3 regions of the Streptomyces sp. NPDC047853 genome follow, and region 1 is predicted to be linked to each of the others. Evidence: riboswitches for the same ligand, from Rfam matches in the RefSeq annotation. Region 1 holds a riboswitch; each other region holds the start of a gene.
The links. Region 1 has a riboswitch for cobalamin ahead of ACGF5T_RS21505 (ABC transporter substrate-binding protein). Riboswitches for the same ligand answer to the same signal wherever they lie in the genome.

Region 1 (9,625 bases):
GGGCCCTGTTGATGGGCATCGGGCTCCTCTGGCTCGTCGCGGCCTGCGTGCCCGGACGCGGCGCCCGGCCCGGGGCCGGGGAGGACACGGCGGAGCCTTCGGCCGGGGCGGGCAGGGCGTCCCTGCTGAGCGAGTTCGCGGAGGGGGTCCGCGAGGCCCGCAGGCACCCGTGGTTCCTCGCCGGTCTGGGCGCGCTGACGGCCGTGATAGCCACCGGCTACTCCGCGACCGGCGTCGCCCTGCCCATGGTCAGCCGGGACGAGTACGGCACCGAGGTCGTTCTCGCGGGTGCGATGACCGCGTACACCGCCGGAGCGCTCGGCGGTGCGCTGCTCATCGCCCGCTGGCGTCCCCGCTCCCCCGGCTGGGCCGCCCTGGCCGGCCTCGCCGCCTACGGACTCGCCCCGCTCAGCCTCGTGCTGCCCGTGCACCCGGCCGTCGTGATGGCCGCGTACGCCGTCGCGGGCGTCGGCATCGAGCTGTTCAACGTGCCGTGGTTCACCGCCGCCCAGCGCGAGGTCGCCCCGGACAAACTGGCCCGGGTCTCCTCCCTGGACTTCCTGCTCTCGTACGGACTCGCCCCGGTCGGGCTCGCCCTCATCGCCCCCGCCATCGACGCCTTCGGCGTCACGGCGGTGCTCACGGGCTGCGCGGTCGTCTGCTTCACGGCGCCCGCGGTCGCCGCCCTGGTGCCGAGCGCACGCACCTTCTCCGCCGCCCGGGAGCGCGACGAGGCCCGCTGAGCGCCGCTGCGAAGGGGCCACCCCGGAGGAGGGTCGAAGGTCCGTCGGACCGTACGGGAGAGGGCTGTGATAGCTTCCGGACGCCAGTCGCACTCGTGAACGCGGCCTACGCGTACACGGGTCAGGGAATCCGGTGGGAATCCGGAACTGACGCGCAGCGGTGAGGGTGACGGGCGGGGCAGCAGCCACTGGACGACGGTCACGGCCGGGTCCGGGAAGGCGTTCCGCCGGGATGACCCCGAGTCCGAAGACCTGCTGGTGACCGATCGTTCGCACGGACCCCGCGCCTGGGTCCTGACGTTGAGGAAACCGACACCTTGCAGCTGTCACGTCCCGCCCGTCGTTCCGTCCTGCTCCTGACCGGGGCCCTGTTGCTCACCGGGTGCGGTTCCGGCTCGGGTTCCGGCTCGTCCGGAAAGCCCGCCGGCGCCGGGAAGCGCTCCGTCACGATCGACAACTGCGGGCGGAAGGTGACGGTCGAGGCCCCTCCGCAGCGGGCGGTGTCCCTGAACCAGGGCACCACCGAGATCCTGCTCTCCCTGGGCCTGGCCGACCGCATGGTGGGAACCGCCACCTGGACCGACCCGGTCCTCGCGGGTCTTGAGCGGGCGAACGAGAAGGTGCCCCGGCTCGCCGACGACCAGCCGTCGTTCGAGCGGGTCCTGGACGCCGAACCCGACTTCGTGGCCTCCTCCTTCACCTCCACCCTGGGCAAGGGCGGGGTGGCGCCCCGCGAGAAGTTCGAGGAGCTCGGCGTTCCCACGTACCTCTCGCCCGCCGACTGCGAGGGCAAGGACAACACCGGCGACGGCGACGGCTCCCGGAGCGAGCCCCTGGCCATGGACACCGTCTACCGCGAAGTGCGGGAACTGGCACGGGTCTTCGGGGTGGAGGAACGGGGCGAGAAGCTCGTCTCCGGGTTGGAGAGCCGGGTGGCGAAGGCCGCCGCCGGGACCGGCGCCGAGAACGCCACCGTCCTGTACTGGTTCGCGAACCAGGAGTCCCCCTACATGGCGGGCTGCTGCGGCGCGCCCGGCGTCATCACGAACGCGCTGGGCGCGAAGAACGTCTTCGACGACAGCACGCAGGAGTGGCCCCAGATCAACTGGGAGACGGTGGCCGACCGTGACCCCGACCTGCTCGTCATCGGCGATCTGACCCGCAGGTCGCAGACCGCCGAGTCGGCCGCGAAGAAGATCGCGTTCCTGGAGTCGAATGCGGCGACGAGGAACATGAAGGCGGTGCGGGCGAAGCGGTACGTGCTGCTCAGCGGGCAGGCCATGAACCCCACGATCCGTACGGTCGAGGGCGTCGAGAAGGTGGCCGCGGCGCTGCGCGAGCACGGCCTCGCCCGATGACCACCGCGCTGCGGTCCTCCCGGAAGGTCCGGCCGCCCGGCGCGGCCGGTGTGCTGCGCGGCCTGGCCGGTCTGGGCGGCGGGCTCGCGGTGCTCGCCGTGTCCGTCGCCGTGGCCATCACCGTCGGGCCGGCGGACATCGGCGTGGGCGACGCCTGGTCGGTGGTCGCCTCCCGCCTGGGCTGGGGGACGACGGAGCTGACTCCCATCCGGGAGGGCATCGTCTGGAACCTGCGGCTGCCCCGTACGGTGCTCGCCGCGGTGTGCGGCGCCGGGCTCGCCGTGTGCGGCGCGGTGATGCAGTCACTGCTGCGCAACCCGCTGGCCGACCCCTTCGTCCTGGGCGTCTCCTCCGGAGCGTCGACCGGCGCCGTGGTCGTGATCGTCCTCGGCGCGGGCGGCGGCGCCCTGACCGTCTCCGGCGGCGCGTTCGTGGGTGCGCTCGGCTCGTTCGCGCTGGTGCTGCTGCTCAGCCACACGCTCGGCGGGACGACGGACCGCGTGGTGCTGTCCGGGGTGGCGGCGATGCAGCTGTTCGCCGCCCTGACGTCGTTCGTGGTGACGACGGCGGCCGACGCGGAGACCACCCGGGGTGTGCTGTTCTGGCTGCTGGGGTCCCTCAGCGGGGCCGACTGGACCGAGGTGGGGCTGTGCCTGGCCGTGCTGGTGCTCGCCCTGGCGCTGTGCCTCGGGTACGCCCGCACCCTGGACGCCTTCGCCTTCGGCCAGGATGCCGCGGCGACCCTGGGCGTCTCGGTCGCCCGGACCCGACTGGTGCTGCTGTGCGTGACCGCCCTGCTGACCGCCGCGCTGGTCAGTTCGGCCGGCGCGATCGGTTTCGTCGGCCTGGTCCTGCCGCACGGCGCGCGGGCCCTGGTCGGCCCGGGGCACGCCCGGCTGCTGCCCGTCACCGCGCTCGCCGGCGCGGTCTTCCTGGTCTGGGCCGACACCCTGGCCCGTACCGTCCTCGATCCCCAGGAAGTGCCGGTGGGCGTGGTGACCTCGCTGGTCGGCGTCCCGGCGTTCGTCCTGGTCCTCTACCGCACGAGGAGGACGCGATGACGGCCGGTACCGGGCAGGGGACCGACGGGCGGACGACCCACGGGCAAGCAGCCGACGGGCAAGCAGCCGACGGACAGGCGTCCTACGGACAGGCGTCCCACGGACGGGCGTCCGCGGGGCAGCCGCCCGCCGAGCCGTCCACCCTCGCCGCCGATCGTGTGAGCCGTGCCCTGGGCGGGCGGCTGGTCCTCGACGGCGTCGGCCTCGCCCCGCGACCCGGTTCCGTGACCGGGCTGCTCGGACCCAACGGCTCCGGCAAGTCGACGCTGCTGCGGCTGCTGTCCGGCGTCCTCGCCCCCACCTGCGGGGTCGTCACCCTCGACGGGCGTCCCCTCGGCGACTGGGGCCGCCGCGCCGTGGCCCGGCGGGTGGCCGTCGTCGAGCAGCATGCCGACACCCTCGTCGAGCTGACCGTCCTCGACGTCGTACGCCTCGGTCGCGTCCCGCACCGCCGCGCCTGGACCCCCGTGACCGCGGCGGACGAGCGGGCCGTACGCACCGCCCTGGAGCGCACCGGCCTCACCGACCGCGCCGACCGGCCCTGGCACACGCTCTCCGGCGGCGAGCGCCAGCGCGTGCAGATCGCCCGTGCCCTGGCCCAGGAGCCGCGCGAGCTACTGCTGGACGAGCCGACCAACCACCTCGACGTCCAGCACCAGCTCGACCTGCTGGCCCTGGTCGCCGAGCTGCCCGTCACCAGCGTGATCGCCCTCCACGACCTGAACCTCGCGGCCATGTACTGCGACCAGGTCGTGGTGCTGCGGCAGGGCCGGGTGGTGGCCGCCGGCACCCCCGGCGAGACCCTGACCGAGTCCCTGATCGCCGACGTCTACGGCGTGCGTGCCGCGGTCACCCGTCCCGGCCCCGGCGACCGGCCGCACATCCGCTTCCTGGGCACGGTGGCCGGGAAGTGACGGCGGGCGTGGTCCCGTGGCGCGGTGCCGGTGCCGGTGCCGGACGGCTTCAGAGACGGGACCTGGCCGCCGCCAGGGCCGTCTCGACCTCCCGCAGCACCCGGGCCGCGTCGTCGGGGTCGTTCACCACGTCGGTGTGGTTCATGTCGACGACGAGGACCTCACTGGCCGAGTAGTGCTCGTACACCCAGGCGTCGTAGCCGGACCACAACGTCCGGTAGTACTCGACGAGGCCTTCGTCCTGCTCGAAGTCGCGGCCCCGCAGCCCGATCCGACGCAGCACCGTCGCGAAGTCCGCCTTGAGGTAGACCATGAGATCGGGCGCCTTGCGGTACGGCAGGCCGTCGATCTCGCGCATCATCTCGTGGAGCAGCCCCTCGTACACCCGCATCTCGAGGGAGCTGATCCGCCCCAGATCGTGGTTGACCTTGGCGAAGTACCAGTCCTCGTGGAGGGAGCGGTCGAGGACGTTGTCGCGCTGCTTGTACGCCTCCTTGATCGAGGCGAACCGGGTCTGCAGGAAGTAGAGCTGAAGCAGGAAGGGGTAGCGCTTCGCCCGGATCTCCTCGGGGCTCGCCGTGTAGAAGAGCGGGAGGATCGGGTTGTCCTCGACGCTCTCGAGGAAGACCTGGCTGCCCAGGCCCTTGGCGAGCATTTCGGCCACGCTCGTCTTGCCGATGCCGATCATGCCGCCGACGCAGATCACGGACGTACCTCGCTTCTTTCTCGGAACCTCCCCGCCCGGGCCGTACCGGGCGTGTCCCGAGGGGCCGGAGCGACCGCTCCGACGGTGTCGCGCTGGGCGACGCGCCACCGCTCAGCAGGCGCACCGAAAGGATAGATGACGCCCTCGCCGCGCACCGGCCCGGGACCGTCACCGCGTCCCGGTGCCCCCGGGTGGCCGCCCGGCCGGGCGTCGTCGACGAGCTGACGCCGCCCTCTATGAAACAACGCGATGGTTTCGGTATCTTCGACTCACAGGGGCGCTCCCGTCAGGAGCGTCGTCACCGACCATCCGTGCGTGCCGCGTCACCCGGCTCGCCGGCGGTCTCGTCCGGTACCCCGTGGGCCGGGCGTCGCCGTGCCCGTGTGTTCCGCGCGCCGGGACGCCTGGCGTCCAGGGTGTCCGGGGCGGCAGCCGCGGGGCCTCGGGGCGCGCGGCTGCCACCCCTTCGGCAGGGTTCGCGCCCGCCGCACCGCCCCCGAAGGGTCCTTCGGCGCGTCTCTCCGCGCCACGCTCCCCGTCAGGAGACCCGATGACCGACACCACCCCGGCCACCGCACCGAGCGCCTCGACCTTCTCCACGTACTCCCCCGCGACCCGCGAGCCGATCGCCGCGCATCCGGTGGACGGGCCGGAAGAGGTCTCCCGCGCCGTCGACCGCGCCCGGGCCGTCCAGGCCGGGTGGGCGGCGCTGCCCGCGGCCCGGCGCCGAGACCATCTGCTGCGCTGGAAGAAGGCCCTCGCCACCGACCTGGACGCCGTGGCCCGCACCATCGCCGAGGAGACCGGCAAACCGGCCGGTGACGCCGCGCTGGAGATCGTCCTCACGCTGGAGCATCTGGGCTGGGCCGCCCGCAACGCCGAGCGCGTACTGCGGCGGCGGAGGGTCGGTACCGGCCTGTTCACCGTCCACCAGCGAGCCTCGCTGGTGCACCGGCCGCTGGGTGTGGTGGGGGTGATCGGGCCCTGGAACTATCCGCTGTACACCCCGATGGGCTCCATCGGCTACGCCCTGGCCGCGGGGAACGCCGTGGTCTTCAAGCCGTCCGAACTGACCCCGGGCACCGGCGTGCTGCTGGCCGGGCTCTTCGACGCCGCCGTGCCCGGGCACGCCGGGCTGCTCACCACCGTCACCGGCGCGGCCTCCACCGGGGACGCCCTGGCCCGGTCCGGGGTGGACAAGCTGGCGTTCACCGGGTCGCCGGGGACGGCCCGCGCCGTGATGGCGGTGTGCGCCGAGACGCTGACGCCGTTCCTCGCCGAGTGCGGCGGGAAGGACGCGGTGATCGTCACCGCGGACGCGGACCTGGACGCGGCCGCCGACGCGATCGTGTGGGGTGCGCTGAGCAACGCGGGGCAGACCTGCGCCGGGGTGGAGCGCGTCTACGCGGTGGACGAGATCCACGCGGCGCTGTGCGCACGGGTGGTCGAGCGGGCGGGGGCGCTGCGCCCCGGTGCCGGGCCGGACGCCTCCTACGGTCCGATGACCCTGCCGGGCCAGGTCTCGGTCGTCGAGCGGCATGTGACCGGCGCGGTCTCGGCGGGGGCGCGTGCGCTGCTGGGCGGGCCCGAGTCGGTGCGTGCCCCGTACGTCGCGCCGGTCGTGCTGACCGGTGTTCCGGAGGACGCGCCGGCCATGGCGGAGGAGACCTTCGGGCCGGTGGTGGCGATCAACGCGGTGGCCGACGTGGACGAGGCCGTGGAGCGGGCCAACGCCTCGCGCTACGCGCTGGGGGCCGCGGTGTTCTGCCGCGGCGGGCGCGCCGGTGCGGCGATCGCGGCGCGACTGCGGGCCGGGGCGGTGTCGGTGAACTCGGTGCTCGGCTTCGCGGCGGTGCCGGCCCTGCCGTTCGGGGGGTCGCGGGAGTCCGGCTTCGGACGGATCCACGGGGCGGAGGGGCTGCGGGCGTTCACGTCCGTGCAGTCGACGACGGTGCAGCGGTTCACCCCGCCGGTCGCCTTGACCTCCTTCGAGGTTCCGGCCGCCGCGCGGGAACGCGCGGTGCGGCTGGCCCGGGCCCTGCACCGGCGCCGCTGAGCGGCCGGACCGCGCACCGCCGACCGAGCGCCCCGACGGCCCCGACGGCCCCGACGGCCATGAGCGCCGCACCGCCCGGGCGGACGTCCGGCCGGTGCGGCCGGTGCGGCCGGTGCGGCCGGTGCGGCCGGTGCGGCCGGTGCGGCCGGTGCGGCCGGTCAGGCGTCCAGCAGCGGGGCCAGGTAGCGGCGGGCGAAGGACCGGGCCTGGTCCTCGTCCTCCATCTCGATGCAACTGGCCGGGTTGAGCAGGAAGGACACCGCGACCCGCACCATCAGTTCGGCGACCGGGCGCGCGTCCTCGTCGGGGCGGCCCTCGACCTGCTGCGCCCGGCGCAGGTGGACCGTGAGGTACTCGACGGTGGCGGAGAGCGAGGAGCTGCCCTGCACGGTCAGATAGGGCAGTACCACCTCGGGTTCCAGGCGCAGCAGGCCGCCGAAGAGCGGATGGGCGCGGGTGTGGCGCAGGGCGACCACGAAGCCCTCGACGACCCGCTCCTTCATCGTCGGCTGCGCCGCGACCGCCGAGTCCAGCCGCTGGAAGAACCTGCGCAGCTCACGCAGCAGCGTGTCCTCGACCAGCTTGTCCTTGGTCTGGAAGCGCCGGTAGACGGTGACCCGGGAGACGCCCGCCCGCTTGGCCACGTCGTCCACGGAGGAACGGCGCAGCCCCAGCAGGGTGAACTGCTCCAGCGCCGCGTCGAGGATCCGCTGCGCCGTGCCGTCCTCCGGCTCCGGCTGGGCGAGGGCTCGGCCGAGCCACGGGTCGTTCGTGTCAGTTGTCATGGTGCGTCTCACGATACCGGCGTACGTCTCCCGGTGAGACGCTGAAACACCTATCATTTCTTTGTAACTCACACCGTGTCCGCACGTGATCGAGCCGCCGACCGGCATCCGCACCCCGGAGGACCTGATGGGTAGTCGCCTCACCGAAGAACAGACCGCTTTCGCCGCGGCCGTACGCGATTTCGCCACACGCGAGTGCGGTACCCGGCAGCAGCGCGACGCGCTGACGGAGGGCGGCCGGGAGGCCCACCACCCGGGGTTGTACGGCCGGCTCGCCGACCTGGGCTGGCTCGGGGTGTGCCTGTCCGAGGAGTACGGGGGCTCCGGCGGCGGTCTGGCGGACGCCTGCCTCTTCCTGGAGGAGACCTCGTACGGGATGGTGCCGTGCGGAGGGTTCGTCACCACGGTCATCACCGCGAAGGCCTACGAGCGGTTCGGCACCGAGCGGCAGCGCAAGGAGGTGCTGCCCGGCGCCGTACGCGGTGACGTCCTGTCGATCGCCATGTCGGAGCCGGGTGCCGGGTCGGACGTGGGCGCCCTGCGCTGCCGGGCCCGTCAGGAGAAGGACGGCACGTGGGTGATCGACGGGCAGAAGACCTGGATCTCCAACGCGCACTGCGCACGGAGCATCCTGCTGGTGGCCCGCACCGGCGAGGACAAGCACGGCGGCCTGACCATGTTCCATCTGCCCGCCGCGACCCCGGGCGTGGAGGTGCGGGGCATCGACACCATGGGCGGCCGGGAGGTCAACGACGTCTTCCTCACCGGCGTACGGCTGCCCGCGGACGCCGTCGTCGGACAAGTGGACGAGGGTTGGCGGCAGTTGATGGCCGGTCTGAACTACGAGCGGCTCTTCCTGGCCGCGAACATGCTGGGCCTGGCACGCCGCGCCTTCGACGACGCCGTCGGCTACGTGCGCGAACGGGAGCAGTTCGGCCGGCCCGTCGGCTCCTTCCAGGCCCTGCGGCACCGGATCGCCGATCTCGCCACCGAGATCGAGTGCACCCGGCTGCTGGTGCGCGAGGTGGCCCTGGACTGCGACGCGCGGCCCGACGAGCTGTTCCCCCGCGAGGCGTCCATGGCCAAGCTGAAGGCCACCGAGGTCGCCAAGCGGGCCGCCCTGGAGGGCATGCAGATGATGGGCGGCTACGGCTACACCACGGAGTTCGACATGGAGCGCCACCTGCGGGCCGCGGTCGTCTCGACGGTCTACGGCGGGACCAGCGAGATCCAGCGGGACGTCATCGGCAGGACCTACGGGCTCTGAGCCCTCGCCCGGTGCGCGGCCGCCCACCCCTCGCCAGGGGTGGGCGGCCGTGACCCCGCGCGGTGGCCCGGGGGTCCACGGCCCGAGGGGGCCGCCCGCTCACTCCCGGTACAGCTCGGCCAACGCGTCGGCGTACTTGTCGCGGATGACGCGGCGCCGCATCTTCAGCGACGGGGTCAGCTCTCCGGTCGCCGGCCCCCACTCCTCGGTCAGCAGTTCGTACCGCTTGACCTGCTCGCTGCGGTTGAGCCGGGTGTTGGCGGCGGCCACCGCGCGCTCCACCTCCGCCCGGACGACGGGGTGCCGCGCCAGCCGGGCCGGGCCCCCCGCCGTCTCCACGCCGTGGGCCGCGGCCCAGGCCGGGGCGGTCTCCGCGTCGAGCACCAGCAGGGCGACCAGGTAGGAGTGCTCGTCGCCGTGCACCATCGCCTGTCCGATCAGCGGGTGTTCCTTGAGCGCGTTCTCCACCAGGGCCGGCGACACGTTCTTGCCGGTGGAGGTGATGATCATCTCCTTCTTCCGGTCGGTGAGCCAGAGGTAGCCGTCCTCGTCGATCCGGCCGATGTCGCCGGTGGCCAGCCAACCGTCGGCGTCCAGGGCGGAGCGCACCGAGCCGTCCGGCTGGAGGTAGCCGGAGAACACGGAGGTGCCCCGCACCAGGATCTCCCCGTCCTCGGCGACCCGGATCTCCACGGACTCCACCGGGCGCCCCACCGAACCGAGCCGGAAACCGGT
Region 2 (9,625 bases), on a different contig from region 1:
CGACCCCGGCCGTGGCGTCGTAGCCGAAGAGATAGTCCACGGTCGCCGCCATCTCGAATGCACCCTTGTAGCCGTGCCTTCTCATGGCACTCATCCAGCGCGGGTTGACGACGCGCGCGCGGAAGACCCGGTGCGTCTCCTCGCCCAGCGTCCGCGTCTTCACCTGGTCCGGGGTGGCCGAGTCCCCGACGTACGCCTCGGGGGAGGCCCCCGTCAGGTGCCGCACCATGGCGACCATGCCGCCGTGATACTGGAAGTAGTCGTCAGCATCCGCGATGTCATGCTCGCGCGTGTCGACGTTTTTCGCCGCCACCGCGATCCGCCGGAACGCCGTCTCCATGTCCCCGCGCGCCGCCCGCCCGTCGAGCCCGCGCCCGTACGCGTAGCCGCCCCACACCGCGTACACCTCGGCGAGGTCCGCGTCGGAGCGCCAGTTGCGGGCGTCGATCAGCGGCAGCAGACCGGCGCCGTACGCGCCCGGCTTGGAGCCGAAGATGCGGGCCGTGGCCCGGCGCCGGTCGCCGTGCTCGGCGGTGTCGGCGTCGGCGTGCGCGCGGACGTAGTTCTGGTCGGCGGGCTCGTCCAGCTCCGCCACCGCCCGCACCGCGTCGTCGATCAACCCCACGACGTGCGGGAACGCGTCCCGGAAGAAGCCCGAGATGCGCACCGTGACGTCGACGCGCGGCCGGCCCAGCTCGGCCGGGGGCACGACCTCGAAGCCGGTCACCCGGCGCGAGGCGTCGTCCCAGACGGGACGGCAGCCCAGCAGCGCCAGGATCTCGGCGATGTCGTCGCCCTGGGTGCGCATCGCCGACGTGCCCCACACCGTGAGGCCGACGGACTTCGGGTACTCACCCGTGTCCTGGAGATAGCGCTGGATCAGGGAGTCCGCGAGGGACTGGCCGACCTCCCAGCTCAGCCGGGAGGGGATGGCCTTCGGGTCGACGGAGTAGAAGTTCCGTCCCGTCGGCAGCACGTTGACCAGCCCGCGGGTCGGCGAACCGGACGGCCCGGCCGGGACGTAACCGCCGTCCAGGGCCCGCAGGATGTGGTCGATCTCGTCCGTCGTCCGGGCGAGCCGCGGCACGACCTCCCGGCACGCGAACTCCAGCACCCGCACCGCCTCGGGGAGTTCGGTGCGCAGCACCTCCCGCACCAGGGCCGGTACGGCGGCCACGTCCCACTCCCGGGACTCCATCCCCTCCGCGCACCGCCGGCACAGCTGCTCCAGCAGGTCCACCGCGTCCGCGGCCGAGCGCGCCGGACCGTCCACCAGGTCGGTCAGCTCCACCGGCACCTTCACCGGGGCGCCCGGCTCGGCCAGCAGCTCCTTCTCCACCAGGCCGAAGTGCTCGGCGAGGGACGCCCGCAGGCCCGGCAGCGCGTTGGCCTGCCCGCCCCACACCTGCGAGGCCCGCAGCACCGCGAGGACGAGGTTCACGCGCGGCTCGCCGACCGGGCCACCGCCGAGGACGTGCAGGCCGTCGCGGATCTGCACGTCCTTGATCTCGCACAGATAGCCGTCGATGTGCATGACGAACTCGTCGAACGCGTCGTCGTCCGGCTGGTCGTCCACGTGCAGGTCGTGGTGGAGCTCGGCGGCCTTCACCAGCGTCCAGATCTGCGCGCGGACCGCCGGCGCCTTGGCCGGGTCCAGGTCGGAGACGAGCGCGTACTCGTCGAGCAGCTGCTCCAGCTTGGCCAGGTCGCCGTAGGTGTCGGCCCGCGCCATCGGCGGAACCAGGTGGTCGACCACCGTGGCGTGGCCGCGCCGCTTGGCCTGGGTGCCCTCACCGGGGTCGTTGACGATGAACGGGTAGATCAGCGGCAGGTCGCCCAGCACGGCGTCCGGCGCACAGCCCGCGCTCAGGCCGAGGCCCTTGCCCGGCAGCCACTCCATCGTGCCGTGCTTGCCCATGTGCACGACCGCGTCGGCCCCGAAGGTGTGGTCGAGCCACCGGTAGGCCGCCAGGTAGTGGTGGGACGGCGGCATGTCGGGGTCGTGGTAGATCGCGATCGGGTTCTCGCCGAAGCCGCGCGGCGGCTGGATCATCACGACGACGTTCCCGAACCGCAGCGCGGCGAGCACGATGTCGTCCCCGTCGACGTACAGCGAACCCGGCGGCTCGCCCCACGCCTCGGTCATCGCGTCCCGCAGCGCGGGGTCCAGCGTCCCGAACCAGGCCCGGTAGTCGGCCAGCGGCACCCGTGCGGGCGCCGCTGCGAGCTGGTCCTCGGTCAGCCACTCGACGTCGTGGCCGCCCGCCTCGATCAGTCGGTGGATCAGCTCGTCACCACCGGAGGGGTAGTCGGTGAGCGAGTACCCCGCCTCCCGCAGCGCGTCCAGGACCCGCACCGCCGAGGCCGGCGTGTCGAGGCCGACCGCGTTGCCGACGCGGGAGTGCTTGGTCGGGTACGCGGTGAAGACCAGCGCGAGCTTCTTGTCGGCGTTCGCCTTGTGCCCGAGCGCCGCGTGCCGCACGGCGATCCCGGCGACCCGTCCGGCCCGCTCGGGGTCGGCGACGTAGACGGGAACCTCGTCGGGCCCCTGCTCCTTGAAGGAGAACGGCACGGTGACCAGCCGCCCGTCGAACTCCGGGATCGCGACCTGCATCGCCGCGTCCATGGGCGAGAGGGCGGCGTCCGAGGCCTCCCAGGCGGCCCTCGACGTGGTCAGGCAGAGCCCTTGCAGCACCGGGACGTCCAGGTCGGCCAGCGCGCCGATGTCCCAGGCCTCGTCGTCGCCGCCCGCCGAGGCCTCGGAGGCGTGCGTGCCGCCCGCCGCGAGGACGGTGGCGACCAGGGCGTCGGCCCGGTCCAGCAGCTCGTACAGCCCGGCGTCCGCGCCGCGCAGCGAACCGCAGTACACGGGCAGCGCGTTGGCGCCGTGCGCCTCGATCGCGTCGCAGAGCGTGTCCACGAAGGCGGTGTTGCCGCTCAGTTGGTGGGCGCGGTAGAAGAGCACGCCGACCGTCGGGCGGCCCTCGGTGAACGGGCGCTCCCCGTCGACGCCGTACTCCGGCATCTTCCGCGGCTCGTCGAAGCCCTCGCCGGTCAGCAGCACGGTGTCGGAGAGGAACCGGGCGAGCTGGGTGAGGTTGTCGGGGCCGCCCTCGACCAGGTAGCGCAGCGCCTCGGCCACCACGCCGGCCGGTACCGAGGACTCGGCCATCAGCTCCGCGTCCGGCACGCTCTCGCCGCCCAGCAGGACGGTCGGGACGCCGGCGGTCTTCAGCGCGGCGAGCCCGTCCTCCCAGGCCCGCTTGCCGCCCAGCAGCCGTACGACGGCGAGGTCGGCGCCCTCGACGAGCGCGGGCAGTTCCTCCCGCACGTCGACCCGGGTGGGGTTGCCGATCCGGTAGCCGGCGTCGGAGGCGCGGGCCGCCAGCAGGTCCGTGTCGGCGGTCGACAACAACAACACAGTGCTCATGCGGGTGCTCCCGGTGGAATGAAGGGCAGTCCTTGCGGCGCGCCGGACTCGATGAGCCGCCACAGCGCGTCCGTGTCCGCGTGGTGTTCGATCAGGTCGCCGAGCAGGTCGAGCTGCTGCTCGCGCAGCGCGGCGAACGAGGTGTCGGGGGCCGGCACGAAGCGGCGGCCCGCGGCGGCGGCCACCTCGCGCAGGAACGCCCGCCGGAAGCCGTCCGACTCCAGCGAGCCGTGCCAGTGCGTGCCCCAGGTCTGCCCGACCCGGCAGCCGTCCAGGAAAGGGACGCCAGCGGTCACCTCGGCGACCCCGTGGTGGATCTCGTACCCCTCGACGTGCTCGCCGAGGGCCTCGCCGACCGGCCGGGTGAGGGTCTTCTCGCGGGCGAACCGCACCCGCACGGGCAGTACTCCGAGCCCGTCCACGTGCCCGGCGCGCGATTCGACGTCGTCCTCGATGTGCTCGCCGAGCACCTGGAAGCCCCCGCAGATCCCGAGCACCGGGCGGCCCTCTGCGGCCCTGCGGACGAGGGCGTCCGCGAGCCCGCGCTCCCGCAGCCACCGCAGGGCCCGGACCGTCCCGCGGGTGCCCGGCACGATCACGAGATCGGCGTCCGCCAGCTCCTCCGGCCGGTCCACGAACCGCACCACGACACCGGGTTCGGCGGCGAGCGCGTCCACGTCCGTGAAGTTGGACATCAACGGGACGGCGCACACGGCGACCCGCAGCACGTCCTCGCCGACCGGCGGCGCGACGACCGACTCCCGCACCGTCCCGCGCAGGGACACGCGCAGTCCGTCCTCCTCGTCGATCCCGAGGCCGTGCCGGAAGGGCAGCACACCGTACGTACGCCGCCCGGTGAGGCCGTGCAGCATGTCCAGGCCGGGCTCCAGCAGCGACACGTCGCCCCGGAACTTGTTGACGAGGAACCCGGCGACCAGCGCCTGGTCCTCGGACGACAGCAGGGCCACCGTGCCGAAGAAGGAGGCGAAGACGCCCCCGCGGTCGATGTCGCCGACGACCAGCACGGGGAACCCGGCGCCCCGGGCGATCCCCATGTTCACGATGTCGGTCCGGCGCAGGTTGATCTCGGCCGGACTGCCCGCCCCCTCGCAGATCACCGCGTCATACGTGCCCCGCAGCTCGGCCAGGCAGTCCAGCACCGTGCCGAGCAACCGGCGCTGGCGCCCGCCGTGGTAGCCGCGGGCGCTCATCTCGCCGACCGGCTTGCCGAGCAGCACGACCTGGCTGCTGCGCTCACCCCCCGGCTTGAGCAGCACCGGGTTCATCAGCGCGGTCGGCTCCACCCGGCACGCCTGCGCCTGCATGGCCTGCGCCCGCCCGATCTCCGCGCCCTCGCGGGTCACGAAGGAGTTCAGCGACATGTTCTGCGCCTTGAACGGCGCGACCTTGACGCCCTGCCGCACCAGCCAGCGGCAGATCCCGGCGGTGACGACGCTCTTGCCGGCGTCGGAGGTGGTGCCGGCGACGAGGAGGCCACCGCTCATGAGTCACGTCCCTTCGTGAGTGCCCGGCGTGCGAGCAGCCGTGCGCCGGCGCACACGCCCAGCGCCAGCCAGCCCACGCGCCGGGAGAGCCGGACGGCCCGGTCGATGTCGCCGGAACCGGCCCGTACGGCGCGGCCGGCGGCCCCGTTGAGGACGGGCCGGTGCTCCACCCGCCCGCCGTAGGAGAGCGTCCCGCCGAGCCGCACGCCGAGGGCGCCCGCGAACGACGCCTCCACGGGGCCGGCGTTGGGGCTCGGGTGCCGCCCGGCGTCGGCACGCCACGCCCGCACGGCGCCCCGCGGATCGCCGCCGGCGACGGTGGCGAGGACGGCGGTCAGCCGGGCGCCGGGCCAGCCCGCGAGGTCGTCGAGCCGGGCCGAGGCCCACCCGAACCGGCGGTACCGGGCGGACTTGTGGCCGACCATGGCGTCCAGGGTGTTCACCGCGCGGAAGCCGAGCAGTCCGGGCACTCCGGCGACGGCGCCCCACACCAGGGCGCCCACCACCGCGTCCGAGGTGTTCTCGGCGACGGACTCGACGACGGCCCGGGCGATCCCGTCGGCGTCCAGGGCCTGCGGGTCCCGTCCGCACAGGTGCGGCAGCCGCGCCCGGGCCGCCTCGACGTCACCGGCCTCCAGGGCCTGCCCGATCGAGCGGGCCTCCCGGGCGAGCGAGGTCCCGCCGACGACGGCCCAGGTGGCCGCGCCGGTCAGTGCGACGGAGGCGGCGGGGGAGCGGCGTACGGCGCGTGCGGCGGAGGCCCCGAGGGCGGCGGCGCCACCGGCGCACAGGGCGGTGTGCAGCGCGCCCCGGCCCCGGTGGTCACGCCACAGCACCCGTTCCACGGCACCGGCGGCACGGCCGAACGCGGCGACCGGGTGCCCGCGGCGCGGATCGCCGAGGAGGAGGTCGCCGAGGAGGCCGGCGGCGGCGCCGTACGCGAAGACGCGTTCGGCGCGCACGGCTCAGCCGGCCGCGGGGCGGGGGAGGGTGTCGCTGGGGCACCCGGAGTCGCCGGTGTACCTGGAACGGCAGCCGCGCATGGCGATACGTCCTCACTCAGGGTGTCCGCGCCCTGGCTGGAAGAGACCGGCGGTGAGAGTTCCTGGCTTCCGGGGAGGGGCTCCCCGGTCACAGTGGCGGGACCGCGCCGGAATCGCACCGGGCTTCCTCTCCTGCCGCCGTAATGGCTCCGGCAGTCCACCACGGCCCGCGAACACCCGTCAACCTGGCGTTGACCTGCGACGGGGGAGTGTGCGAAGCCCCACACGCGGGTGGTGTGCGCCGGCACGCGAAGAGGCGGGGTGCGGGACGGTGGGTGTCCGTCCCGCACCCCGCCTCACGGGTGTGCGGTGATCGTTCGCGCGACGCTCAGGCGACGATCAGGTAGATGCCGTACGCCACCGCCGCCGCGCAGGCCGCGAAGCACGCGTACGCGCCGGTGACCGCGAGGGCCGCGGAGCCGCCCTGGGCGGTGGCCCGCTCCTGGCGGGAGAGGCCGGCGATGCCGAGCGTGAACAGGCCCACCAGGACCACGGTGGACACGAGGCTGACTCCGAAGACGGAGCCTAGAGCTGCCCAGTCGATGCTCATGGAGGTTCGCTTCTTCCTTCGTACCCGGGGGCGGGCTCAGACGGTGGTGGTGGCCGACGGGGACTTGGCGTCGGTCGCGGCGGCCGGGACGGCGACGGCCAGTTCCTCGGCCGCCCCGGTCGGCGGCGGGGAGACCGCGGCCATCGCCGTGGTCACCACACCGGACGGCTCGGGCTCGTCGATGACGTTGGTGTGGTCGACGACCTCGCGCCGGGAGATCTTCCAGATGGCGGCGCTGGAGGCGACCAGGAAGACGGCCACGACGGCGGTGCCCCAGTCGCCCAGGCCGCAGACCCACTCGGCGATCGCGGCGACCAGGGCCGCGGCCGGCAGGGTCAGGCCCCAGGCGACGAACATCCGGGTCGCCGTGGACCAGCGCACCACGCCGCCCTTGCGGCCGAGACCCGCGCCCATCACCGCACCGGAGACCGAGTGCGTGGTGGAGAGGGAGAAGCCGAGGTGCGAGGAGGCCAGGATGACCGTGGCGGCGCTGGTCTGGGCGGCGAAGCCCTGCTGCGGCTGGAGGTCGGTCAGACCCTTGCCCATCGTGCGGATGATGCGCCAGCCGCCGAGGTAGGTGCCCAGCGCGATGGCGATGCCCGCGGACAGGATGACCCACATGGGCGGGTCGGAGTCGGGGGCGAGGGCGCCGCCCGCGACCAGGGCCAGGGTGATGATGCCCATCGTCTTCTGGGCGTCGTTGGTGCCGTGGGCCAGCGAGACGAGGCCGGCGGAGGCGATCTGCCCGGCGCGGTACCCCTTCGCGGCGGCCTTGCCGTCGGCCTTGCGGCCGAGCCGGTACGTCAGCCGCGCGCCCAGCATCGCCGCGATGCCCGCGACGAGCGGGGCGGCGATCGCCGGGAGGAGGACCTTGGTGACGAGCACGTCGCCGTGCACCGCGCCGACGCCGGCCGAGGCGACGGCGGCACCGATCAGGCCGCCCATGAGGGCGTGCGAGGAGCTGGACGGGAGCCCGACCAGCCAGGTCAGCAGGTTCCAGAGGATCGCGCCGACGAGGGCGGCGAAGATGACCTCGGGACGGATGCCGGTCTCGTCGACGAGACCCTTGGAGATCGTGTTGGCGACCTCCACCGAGAGGAAGGCGCCGACAAGGTTGAGGACGGCGGACATCGCCACCGCCACCTTGGGCTTGAGCGCACCGGTCGAAATGGTCGTTGCCATCGCGTTCGCGGTGTCGTGGAAACCGTTCGTGAAATCGAACGCGAGTGCGGTTACCACCACAATCGCGAGGATCAGCGAGAAGCTTTCCATTTACCCAGGCAATCGTTCGAGGTCATTGGCTGGTCGAACGTAGGTAACCAGAGTGAACGGAAGATGAACTGGGAAGGGCGCCACAGTGACCGGAACGAGGGACACCACCTTCCGCTCCGTGCCCGCGCCGATGCTCTGCGGAGACGTGCCTGGCAGGATCGCCGGGGATCGGCCGTCGACGGGACGGCAGGAGTGCACGAGGCCTGCGGGGAGGAGCTGGTGACTGTGACGCGATCGACGGGCGGACGGGCGGACCAGGAGGTGGCCGAGGCCTGGGAGGCCCTCGTCGCCACGGCCCGGCGGACGGTGGCGGACGGACTGGTGGTCGGCACCTCCGGCAATGTCTCGGTGCGCGTCGGCGACACGGTGCTGGTCACCCCTTCGGGGGTGCCGTACGACCGTCTGGCGCCGGCCGACGCGACCGGCGTGGACCTCGACGGCCGACAGGTGCTCGGGACGCTGGTCCCCACCAGCGAACTGCCCCTGCACCTCGCCGTGTACCGCGCCACCGACGCCCGGGCCGTCGTCCACACCCACGCCGTGCACGCGACGGCGGTCTCGCTGCTCGTGCCCGAACTCCCGCCGGTGCACTACATGGCCGCCGCGCTGGGCGGCCCGGTCCGGGTCGCCCGCTACGCGACCTACGGCACCGACGAACTGGCCCGCGCCGCGCTCGACGCCCTCACCGGCCGCACCGGCTGCCTCCTGCAGAACCACGGCACGCTCACCCACGGCGCCTCCCTGGACCAGGCCTACGACCGCACCGCCCAGCTGGAGTGGATGTGCCGCCTGTGGCTGACGGCCTCCGCGGTGCCGGGCCGCTCCCCGTCCCTGCTGACCGAGGAGCAGCTCGCCGAGGTGACGGAGCGGCTCCGGGGGTACGGCCGGCGGACCTGACGGCCCTGCTCGGCGGTCACCCCGACGGCGGGCCGCGACGGGAGAAGGCGGGAGAAGGCGGGAGAGGACGGCAGAGGGGGGCACGAGACACGAACGGCCCCAAGGTCGTCGCTGGGTCCGGCGGATGCGCGCGTCCCGTCCGCACCGCGCACCCACCAGCACCACGGCCCCGGCGCCCGGCCGCCCCGGACGACACCGCCCGCCGCCGTCCCGGTGGCTTACTCCGCGGTCCCTCGGGAAACTGGGAAACGTGCGCATCCTCCCCGCGACGGCCGCTGCCGTCACCGCAGCCCTGGCCGCAGGGGCGGCGAGCGTCGCCGCCGGACGGCTCGCCAGCGACGCCGCGCTCAAGGCGCCGCCGGGCAAGCCCCTGCCCACCGAACCCCGGCTCACCGTGCACGGCACCGCCGCCGGGCAGATCACCCTCACCCGGGACCTCGCCGCGCTGCGCCCCGGCCGGTACGGCCTCGCCGGCGACGGTTCCCACGCGGTGGTCGGACCGGTCCTCGGCGCCGTCGAACACGGCGCCGACACCGTCGTCCGCCGCCTCGAACGGGTCACGCACGGCACCCTCGCGGCCGGCGACCGCGCCTGGTTCACGCCGAACCTCCACGTCGGCAACCCGGGCACCGCCCTCGACCTCGAACACGCCGACGTCGAGGTCCCCGGCGAACTCGGCCCCCTGCCGGCCTGGTTCCTGCCCGGCTCCCGCCCGACGTGGATCATCGCCGTCCACGGACTGGCCGCCACCCGCGAACACGCCATGAACCTGATGGCCCCCCTGAGCCGGCGGCAGGTCCCGGTGCTCGCCCTCGCCTACCGCGGCGACGTCGGCGCCCCCTCCTCGCCGGACGGCCTGCACCACTTCGGGGAGACCGAGTGGCGGGACGTGGACGCGGCCGTCCGCTACGCCCTCGACCACGGCGCC
Region 3 (9,625 bases), on a different contig from region 1:
TCCCATGTCGAGGTTGAGCAGCCATGCGGGGTCATAGCGAGAGGAACGCGGATAGCGGTCCGGACGTACGAGATCGTTCAAGTCGGTCACGAGCACGAACCCAAGCTGATCATCTACCCAGGCACAACCCGTTTTCGCTCACCTCGCCCCCACGTGACGGTGCGGCGGCCACGTTGTCCCGCACGTCGCCCGCCGCCGGCACTACGAGATCGCGCCCCGCGACACCGGTCAGGGCGGCGGCATCAGCGGCCACACCACCAACCGGACCATCGCCGCGGACTGTGAAGAGTTCCCGCCCGCGCGTCCCGGCGCGTCACGGCACACCGCCTTGAACGCGCCGCCAGCCCGAACAGCTCGTCACCACGTCCGGTCGGACACGCGTACAACCACGCGTACGGCTCGTCCCGGAAGCGTGACGCTTCTCCCACCGCGGCTTCAGACAGCAGCCCCACCCTCACGACCTTCGATGAGTTCGGGCGGCGACAGGAGTCTGAGGGAGGACACCCGATCTCCGGAGGCTGCCCTATGGCTGAACCACACGTTCTGGAAACTCGGAAAGCTCTGGAAAGGGCGATCCACGTCGAGCGGTTGGCGCTCGCTCAGGACCTCGCCCGGCTCAGCGAGGCCCAGTGGGCGAAAGCATCACTGTGTGAACGCTGGACCGTGGAGGAGGTCGTGGCCCATCTGACGGCAGGTGCCGGCACGGGGATGTGGCGCTGGCTGCTGAGCATGCTGGCCGCGCGGTTCGACTCCGATCTGCACAACGACCGACGGCTCGCGCAGCACCGTGGTGCTACACCTGAAGAGACCTTGCGACGATTTCGCGAAGTGGTCGCCGGACCCTCCGGGCCGACCGGACATACTGCGGCCTGGCTGGGTGAGACAGTCGTCCACAGCGAGGACATCCGCCGGCCACTGGGGCTGGTACGGACACCCCCCGTGGCCACGACGACCGCCGTGGCCCGCTTCTTCGCCGGCCGCGATTTCACCGTCGCGAGCAATACCGCGATCGCGGGCTTGCGGGTCGAGGCCACGGACGGACCGTTCACCACCGGCTCGGGGGATCTGCTCCGAGGGCCGACCCTCTCGCTGGTGATGGGGATGGCAGGCCGCGCGGCGGCCTGCCAGGACCTCGAGGGGGACGGTGCGGCAGTCCTGCGCGCCCGACTGCGTTCGGGTTAGGGACAAGCTGAGTACGATCACCCGCACCGGTCTGAGTACGCGAGCGGCTGCCCGTCGCGCGCGGCGCCGGAAGGGTGGGTCCATGCGCCGACTACTGCTTCTCACCCCGCTGTTGCTGCTCACTGTCGGCTGCGGCGTGGTGCAGTCCTCCGAGGACGAGGCGACAGATGTCGCGCGGGAGGCGGCCACGAAGGCGGGCAAGCTGCTGCGCAGTCAGCGCCCCCGCACGGCGGAGGAGGTCGGCCGCTCCGCCACGGGTATCGACGGTGTGGAGGTACTGCGGGTGACGGGTACCTCGACACACGACGGGGACGGCGTCGAGGTGATCGTCCGTACGTCCGGCTCGGCGTACAGCGAGTGGTTCGACGTCCAGGAGGTCGTCGTTCAGCGCTGCTTCGCCGTGCGGGTCTCTCCCACCTCCCGGTGGGGTGAGGCTCCCCGCGACGTGGACTGCCCGGATGGCCCTCCGCTGTCCTTCGCGCCGCCGCCCGAGCCACCCCGGCTGCCTGTCGAGCAGCTCCGCGCGTCACTTCCCCGGGTGCCGGAGGGCGGCCGGGTGGACGAGGCCGGGGTGCGCCGTACGATCGCCGCCCTCGACCTGGATCCCGCGATCCGCACCGAGGTGGACGCGGAGGACGGGCGGGTCGGCATTCTCCTGTCGGTCCCGGGCAGCCACTTCGACCCGCAGGACTGCCTCCTCGCCCGCGTGGGGCCCGGCGCCACCGAGGTGTGGATGCCGCCTCGCATCCAGCGGATGCCCGGAGAGGGCGGCTGCACAGTCGGCAACGCCCTGCACCCGCTGCCACCACCGCACTGAGCGGATGCCTGGCTGCACCGAGGATCTCCGGACCCTTCCTCGCGGTCTCTGCGGCGTCACCCCTCACCCCTCACCCCCGCCGACATGCGTGCACCGGAGAGGCGCAGGAAGCCGGGAGCCGCATCGCGCCGACACCGGAACGGTGCGGGGAAGAAGGCAGCCGCCGGTCGTCCTCTGGTCGAGTCGGGACCGCCTACCCGCGCGATGTCGTCTCGTCATACACCACCGCCCATGGGCGGGGCGGCTCGGCATCCGGGGGCGCGTCGTCGCGGCGGTGCGGGATCGCCGGGCGATCGCGGGCGAGTACGTCGGCTGCGAGTTCGGCGAAGTGCGGGGCGGCGGGGTGGGAGGAGCGGTAGGCGGGCCAGACTCCGCTGGTCCGCCGAGTCGTCGAAGTCGCTTTCCGCGGCCTCGACCCGGCTGACGCACTCGGCCACGAGCCGTCGGCCGTTCACGAGCTTGAGTCTCCAGCAGGGGGAGACCGGAAGGTGGGGACATGAACGGCCACACGCTCTACTCGATCGGCGAGCTGGCCCGGCGGACTGGTACCGCGGTGAAGACCGTCCGGTTCTACTCCGACCGCGGACTCGTACCGCCCGCCGGCCGCAGCCCGGCCGGCTACCGCCTCTACGACGACGATGCCGTCGCACGCCTGAATCTGGTGCGGACCCTGCGCGATCTGGGACTGGACCTTGCAGCCATCCGGCAGGTCATGGACCGGGGACTCGCGCTGTCGGAGGTCGCCGCGGTGCATGCCGACGCGTTGGACGTGCAGATCCGCATCCTGCGGATGCGCCGTGCAGTGCTGACCGCCGTGGCGGAACGCGAGGCCACCCTCGAGGAGACACATCTGATGCACGAACTGGCGAAGCTCTCCGAAGCCGAACGCCGACAGCTGGTCGACGACTTCCTCGACGCGGCCTTCGGCGGTGTGGGGAGCAGCTCCATGTTCACGGGAGTCATGCGCTCGATGACTCCGGAACTGCCGGACAACCCCGATTCGGAGCAGATCCGGGCGTGGGTGGAACTGGCCGAGCTGACGCGGGACCCGGGCTTTCGCGCCCTCGTACGACTCCTGGCCCAGGAGCAGACGGCCGGGCTCGACCAGGGCAGTCCACCCGCTCTGCACCGCGACTTGGCTGCGATCGTCCGCGACCAGGTCACACCGGTCGTGGCAGCGGGTGTCGAACCAGCCTCGCTCCAGGCCGATCCGACCGTCGCGGTGCTCATGAACCGCTGCGCGCATCTCCTCGGCCACCGCGACGACGCCGAGTCGCGCAGGCAGCTCCTGGCCCGGCTGGGACGTATGAACGACCCTCGCAGGGAGCGGTACGGCTCGCTGCTCGCGGTGATCAACGGCTGGCCCGGTCCTGAGAGTCTGCGACCGGTGCTCGACTGGACCGTCGACGCTCTGCGGGCCCGGACACCGGGATGACGGGGCCGGTGAGGCCGCGGCCACCTGCCCGCCCCCCAAGTGCCTCGGGCGGCGCGGTAAGGGTCACAGCGAGAGGGCAGCGCGTACACCCGGTGTGACGGTCGGTATGCTCGCCGCCGTGTCCACACCTGCCGTGCCTTCATCACCCCGGGCCACGAAGGCTCCACGGGATCGCGACGACGCGTGCCCGGGGAGGCCGCGGCGGCACGCGGCCGGCGACGGCGTCCCGGCCCGGGTCCGCGTGCCCGGCGGTGCCCCCACCGTCCGGCGGGCGCGCGCCCTCGCGGAGGGGACCGCCACCCGGCCAAGCGGCCACCACCCCGCCACCGCCTGGGCGGCGATCACCTCATGAGCCGAACGACGACGACCGAGAGCAGCGAGATCAGCATCGTGACCCCCTACGACTACGAGAAGGACGGCGCGGCCATCTACCGCCAGTCCTTCGCGACCATCCGCGCGGAGGCGGACCTCGCGGCGTTGCCCGCGGGCGTCAGCCAGGTGGCGGTCCGGATGATCCACGCCTGCGGCATGGTCGACCTCGTGCGTGACCTCTCCTACACCCCCGCGGTGGTGGCGCGCGCCCGGGAGGCCCTGCGCGCCGGTGCACCCGTCCTCTGCGACGTCCGGATGGTGGCCAGCGGCGTCACGCGCAGGCGGCTGCCCGCGGACAACGAGGTGCTGTGCACCCTGTCCGACCCGGCCGTCCCCGACTTGGCGGCGAGGCTCGGCACCACGCGGAGCGCCGCCGCGCTCGAGTTGTGGCGCGACCGGCTGGAGGGGGCCGTGGTCGCCATCGGCAATGCGCCCACCGCGCTCTTCCGGCTGCTGGAGATGATCGAGGAGGGGGCGCCCCGGCCGGCCGCCGTCATCGGTGTGCCGGTCGGCTTCGTCGGTGCGGCCGAGTCGAAGGACGCCCTGGCCGCCCATCCCTCCGGCCTGGAGCACCTGATCGTCAGGGGCCGTCGCGGGGGCAGCGCCATCGCCGCCGCCGCGGTCAACGCGATCGCGAGCGAGGAGGAGTGAGTGGCGAGCTGTGCAGCGTCGGGCCCGGTGCCGGCGATCCGTCCCTGACGACCGTGCTCGCCGTCGAGGTGGCCGGGCTCGCGTGCCGCTCCCCGAAGAGGTCGTCCGGACGCCTCGCCGCTACCCGCGGACGTCGGGGCCGCGCCGCTCCGGGGACGGGCGGCGTGCGTGGGCCTCGCGCACCCGGCGCACCGCCTGCTCGGGCTCGGTGACCACCGGCACCCCTCGGGGCACCGGAGGCCTGCGTACCACGACCACGGGCACACCGGCCTCACGGGCGGCCGCCAGCTTCGGCGCGGTGGCCGCTCCCCCGCTGTCCTTGGTGACCAGGACGTCGATCCGGTGCCGGAGCAGCAGGTCGCGCTCTCCTTCGGGGGTGAACGGGCCGCGGTCCAGCAGGACCTCCCTGCGCGGCGGGTACGGCGGCTCGGGCGGGTCGACGGACCGGATGAGGAACCAGAGGTCGGCCAGGTCCGCGAAGGCGGACAGGCCCGTCCGTCCGGTGGTCAGGAAGACCCGCCGGCCCAGGGAGGGCAGCAGCGCGGCGGCCCCTGCCAGGGAGCCGGTCTCGTGCCAGACGTCGCCCTCGGCCGGTTCCCAGCCGGGGCGGCGCAGCGCGAGCAGGGGAACATGTGCGGTGGCGGCGGCCCGCGCCGCGTGGAAGCTGATCGTGTCGGCGAAGGGATGAGTGGCGTCGATGAGCAGATCGACCCGGTGCTCACGCAGCCAGTCGGCGAGCCCCTCGGCACCGCCGAAGCCGCCGACGCGCACCTCGCCGGGCGGTGTCCGGGGAGCGGACACCCGTCCCGCCAGGGAGTTGGTGACCCGCAGCCCCGGCAGCGGTTCGTCCGCCAGCCCCTCGGCGAGGCGCCGGGCCTCCGTGGTACCGCCGAGGATCAGCACGTGCACGACAGGTCCTTCATCCGAGTCCCTTCCTGGAAGTGAGGCATGAGCGGCGAGGCCGAGGGCGGTCGCAGCGCCCAACTGAAGCACACCGGGCTGCGCCCCGGCTGGACCACCGGTGCCTGCGCCACGGCGGCGACGACGGCCGCGTACACGGCGCTGCTCACCGGCGACTTCCCCGACCCCGTGACGATCACCCTGCCCAAGGGGCAGACCCCGTCGTTCGCGCTGGCGGCCGAGGAGCTGACGGAGGCGTACGCGACGGCGGGGATCGTCAAGGACGCCGGTGACGACCCCGACGTCACCCACGGCGCGCTGGTCCGGGCGACGGTACGGCGGTTGCCCGCGGGCTCCGGCGTCGTCTTCCGGGCCGGGCCCGGCGTCGGCACCGTCACCCGGCCCGGGCTGCCCCTGCCCGTCGGCGAACCGGCCGTCAACCCGGTCCCCCGGCGGATGATGCGGGACCACGTCGCCCTCGTCGCCGAGCGGTACGGCAGCGGCGGCGACGTCGAGATCACCCTCTCCGTCGACCACGGTGAGGAGATCGCCCGTTCCACCTGGAACCCCCGGCTGGGCATCCTCGGCGGCCTGTCCGTCCTCGGCACCACCGGCATCGTCGTCCCGTACTCCTGCTCGGCGTGGATCGACTCGATCCGGCGCGGGGTGGACGTGGCACGGGCGGCCGGACGCACGCACGTCGCCGGATGCACGGGGTCCACCTCGGAGAAGACGGTGGTCGCCGAGTACGGGCTGCCCGAGGACGCCCTGTTGGACATGGGCGATTTCGCGGGCGCCGTGCTGAAGTACGTACGGCGGCACCCGGTGGACCGGCTCACCGTCTGCGGCGGCTTCGCCAAGCTGTCCAAACTCGCCGCCGGCCACCTGGATCTGCACTCCGCCCGGTCCCAGGTCGACCGGGGCCTGCTCGCCGAACTGGCCCGGCGCGGCGGCGCGGACGAGGCCCTGGCCCACGCGGTGATCGGGGCCAACACCGGCCTCGCCGCCCTCCAGCTCTGCCAGGCCGCCGGGGTGCCCCTGGGCGACCTGGTCGCGACGGCGGCCCGCGACGAGGCCCTCGCGGTGCTGCGCGGGGCGCCGGTGAGGGTGGACGTGATCTGCATCGACCGCGCGGGCACGGTGGTGGGCCGCAGCACGGTCGCGTGACCGCGGGGGCCCCGCCTATGCGCCGACCGCGCTCACGCGCAGGCGGTTGCCGTCCGGGTCACGCAGTTCCAGCTCCCGCCCCCACGGCGCCTCCTCGGGGCGGACCCCGAACTCCCGGGCGACCGCGTCCAGATCGGCGACCCGCACGTACACCAGGGTGTCCGGCGGCGCGTCCCCCTCGTGCTCCGACAGGTACAGCCGCAGGCGGCCGCGGGCGACCTCCGTGAACACCGGGAAGCCCGGTTCGAACCGGTGCTCCCACTGCTGGACGAAGCCCAGTCTCGCGTACCACCGCACGGACACCGCGGCGTCGCCCACCCGGAGGACCGGGATGACCTCCTCGGCGGACGCGCAGTGGTCAGCGGACATGACACCCCCGCTCGGGCGAGTACAGGTGGCCGGCGCCGAACCGCTCGGCGCCCGGGGCCCGTCCGGCCACGGTCACCGCAGTACGGACGCCCCCGTCTCCCTCACCTTACCGGCGACCTCGTCGAGGTCCCGCGGGTGTTCGGTCCGTCAGGCACCGGACGAGGACGGGCCGGGGCTGTCCGACCGCGCGAGCCCTGGCCTTCCGCCGCCGGGAGGTGAGGCCGGCGCCCGCCTCACGCCAGCCCGCAGTCGCCGCACTTCGAACCGGCCGGCGCCCGGTAGTAGAGGCAGCAGCTCCTGCGGCGGAACGCGAGGTCGGGGCCGGTCAGCACTCCGGTGCCCGCCAGGCGTCCGGTGTCCAGCAGCGCGGTCGTCAGGTCGGTGAGCGGTCCGCGGACGGCCGGACGGAGCGCGAGCAGGGCCTGGGCGGCCCCGGCGAGCGCCGACGCCGAGTTGCCGTCCAGCAGCCGCGGGGCGACCTTGACGCGCAGGCCGTGGGCCAGTGCCGACAGATGACCCGTCACCTGCTCGTACAGGGCGCGGACGGAATCGCCCTCGGCCCGGTCGACGTACCGGCCGGCCGGGCGGGGCACCCGCAGGGCCGGTCCGTCGTCGGCCCGCTGCAGGCCCTCCAGGTCGAGGACGATGCCGTGCAGGACGGCACAGGCCAGCACCGGTGACCAGAGGCGGGCGGCGTGGCCGAGTTGGGCGATGGACACGTCGACGCGCGGCTCCCGGGTGCGGTGACGGCGTGCGACGGCCGCGGCGAGGTCGGTGAAACCCGCCTCGTAGGAGCGGGTGACCGGATGCCAGCCGTCGTCCTCTCCGCCGACCCGCAGTGCGAAGAAGCCGCCGAGGCCCGCCACGTCGTGCAGGGCGGCGGTGACCGACGCCGTCGAGGCGCGGGCTGCGTGCACGGTTGCTGTCCCTTTCTCCGACTCCGTGTGTTCGTGCGCTCCGTGTGCGTACGGTCAGGAGGCCGGGCGCCGGCGCGGTGGTGTGATGGCGTACAGGTCGAGGATGTCCGGCCGGGGCGCGACGCCCGGCCCGCCGGCGCGTGCCCAGGCGACGATGTCCTCGGTCGCGTCCGGGTCGTTGACCAGCCCCAGCCAGACGGGCCGCGCCCCGGCGGCCCGGCCCGCCGCGGAGGGCTGTACGACGATGACGTTGGCCTGTTCGCAGACGTCGAGGCAGTCGGAGACGCGTACCGGCACCGCGGCACGCAGGCGCTCGGTCTGGGCCGCGTGGTCCACGCCGGGCACTTTGCGGGTGCCGCAGCAGCAGTCGCGGCACACGACGACGCGGCACGGCACGCGGCCGGTGGCCGGGGCGGTCCTCGCGTCGTCCGTCGTGGGTCCGGTCGGCGTTGCGGGCATGCGGTGCCGTCCCTCTCTCCGGGGAGATCCGCCCCGGTGGTCCGTCGAGGAGGCGACCGCGTGAGTCTCCTGGCTCTCGGGTCGATGCTCGTCCCGGCCTTCCCACCCGTCGCCGGGCAGTGGCCTGTCGGGAGTCGCTCGCCGATCACAGTGGCGGGACCGCGCCGGATTCACACCGGCTTCCTCGTTCCGCCGTCGCCCTTGTCGCCGGCCATCCTGCCATCCCGGGACGCCGTGCCGCCCGCCCGGTGCCGGCCGTCAGTCCGTCTCCTGGGCGTGCGGGGCCGTCGCGGGCGGATCCTCCGGACGGTCCCGCCCGCCGTCACGGCCCGACACCACCACGATGACCAGCCCGACGACGACGGCTCCGGCGACGACCCGTCCCGCCGCCCGCACCCACCACCCCGGCCGGGTCGCGCCCTCGCCCGCCGGACCCAACCGCTCCGCCCGCCGGGCAGGTCTCAGCAGGCGCAGCAACAGCAGTGCGGCGATCGGGAGTTGCAGCAGCCACAGGACGGTGCGCGGCCACTCCCCGTACCAGACGTTGGTGCCGTACAGCAGCGTGTGCCACACGCTCAGCACGTAGACGACGATCACGAAGCGGTGCAGGCGTCGCCAGGTCTTCGCTCCGAAGCGGTGCCGGACGTAGAACAGCAGCCCGAGCGGGACCGCCAGGTACAGGGCGCCCTGTCCGATCGGGATGGCGATCCGGCCGGTGCCGGAGTCGTACCAGAGGGGGACGAAGCTGTCGGCGAAGCCCACCCACAGCCGCTCGGCCCAGTCCAGTGCCGTCTCGTAGCGCACCAGTTCCGCGGCGAACATCAGCGCGTGCGCGAACATCAGCGCCATCGTGGTCAGGCTCGTGGTGCGGTGCCAGCGCTCCAGCACCTGCCGGGAGACCGGCAGCCGGGCGGGGCGCGGCCCCGACAGCAACAGGCCGAAGATCACCGTGCACCAGGCCCACAGCAGTCCCGACCAGCCGAAAGCCTGGCTGAGCAGGTACATCCAGTAGGTACGGGCATCGTCCATGAACGGCATCACCGCGACGGTGTCCGAAGCACCCGACTCCATGCGCGCCCACAGCAACGCGAAGACGAGTGCCGTCACCACCACCGCCGCGGTGGCGTCCGGCAGGGCGGAGCGCAGATCGGCACGCAGAGCGACGCGGTCACCGGGAGGGCGCGGCAGTCCGGGCGGGGCCCCTACCGCCCCGTCCTCGTCCGGCCTGGTGTCTGACGTCATCAGGGGCCTCCAGGGCACGGGCCACCGCGGCAACGGTGTGCGTGTGTCGTGAGGCAACAAGTCTGGCTGATGGGGCGAGGATCCTCAGAGGCGCTATCCGGCCAGAGCCGTCAC

Region 2: linked by a shared signal. The riboswitch ahead of ACGF5T_RS28415 (cobalamin biosynthesis protein) and the one ahead of ACGF5T_RS21505 (ABC transporter substrate-binding protein) in region 1 are both predicted to bind cobalamin.
Region 3: linked by a shared signal. The riboswitch ahead of ACGF5T_RS18835 ((2Fe-2S) ferredoxin domain-containing protein) and the one ahead of ACGF5T_RS21505 (ABC transporter substrate-binding protein) in region 1 are both predicted to bind cobalamin.

What each region holds. Positions count from the first base shown of each region.
Region 1 covers NZ_JBIDCI010000011.1:107,878-117,502, reverse strand. The annotation lists gene ACGF5T_RS21510 (MFS transporter) at 1-743, shown strand, start outside; cobalamin riboswitch at 811-1,018, shown strand; gene ACGF5T_RS21505 (ABC transporter substrate-binding protein) at 1,061-2,101, shown strand; gene ACGF5T_RS21500 (iron chelate uptake ABC transporter family permease subunit) at 2,098-3,162, shown strand; gene ACGF5T_RS21495 (ABC transporter ATP-binding protein) at 3,159-4,076, shown strand; gene ACGF5T_RS21490 (deoxynucleoside kinase) at 4,126-4,782, opposite strand; gene ACGF5T_RS21485 (aldehyde dehydrogenase family protein) at 5,333-6,838, shown strand; gene ACGF5T_RS21480 (TetR/AcrR family transcriptional regulator) at 6,997-7,623, opposite strand; gene ACGF5T_RS21475 (acyl-CoA dehydrogenase family protein) at 7,751-8,890, shown strand; gene ACGF5T_RS21470 (AMP-dependent synthetase/ligase) at 8,990-9,625, opposite strand, start outside.
Region 2 covers NZ_JBIDCI010000018.1:53,734-63,358, reverse strand. The annotation lists gene cobN (cobaltochelatase subunit CobN) at 1-3,430, opposite strand, end outside; gene ACGF5T_RS28420 (cobyric acid synthase) at 3,427-4,935, opposite strand; gene ACGF5T_RS28415 (cobalamin biosynthesis protein) at 4,932-5,897, opposite strand; cobalamin riboswitch at 6,014-6,156, opposite strand; gene ACGF5T_RS28410 (hypothetical protein) at 6,307-6,528, opposite strand; gene ACGF5T_RS28405 (inorganic phosphate transporter) at 6,565-7,800, opposite strand; gene ACGF5T_RS28400 (class II aldolase/adducin family protein) at 8,026-8,697, shown strand; gene ACGF5T_RS28395 (alpha/beta fold hydrolase) at 8,948-9,625, shown strand, end outside.
Region 3 covers NZ_JBIDCI010000009.1:137,910-147,534, reverse strand. The annotation lists gene ACGF5T_RS18880 (methyltransferase domain-containing protein) at 1-90, opposite strand, end outside; gene ACGF5T_RS18875 (maleylpyruvate isomerase family mycothiol-dependent enzyme) at 526-1,182, shown strand; gene ACGF5T_RS18870 (translation initiation factor IF-2) at 1,265-1,999, shown strand; gene ACGF5T_RS18865 (MerR family transcriptional regulator) at 2,496-3,434, shown strand; gene ACGF5T_RS18860 (precorrin-8X methylmutase) at 3,783-4,457, shown strand; gene ACGF5T_RS18855 (cobalt-precorrin-6A reductase) at 4,578-5,366, opposite strand; gene ACGF5T_RS18850 (cobalt-precorrin-5B (C(1))-methyltransferase) at 5,406-6,524, shown strand; gene ACGF5T_RS18845 (glyoxalase superfamily protein) at 6,540-6,893, opposite strand; gene ACGF5T_RS18840 ((2Fe-2S)-binding protein) at 7,127-7,810, opposite strand; gene ACGF5T_RS18835 ((2Fe-2S) ferredoxin domain-containing protein) at 7,865-8,269, opposite strand; cobalamin riboswitch at 8,332-8,458, opposite strand; gene ACGF5T_RS18830 (ferric reductase-like transmembrane domain-containing protein) at 8,528-9,511, opposite strand.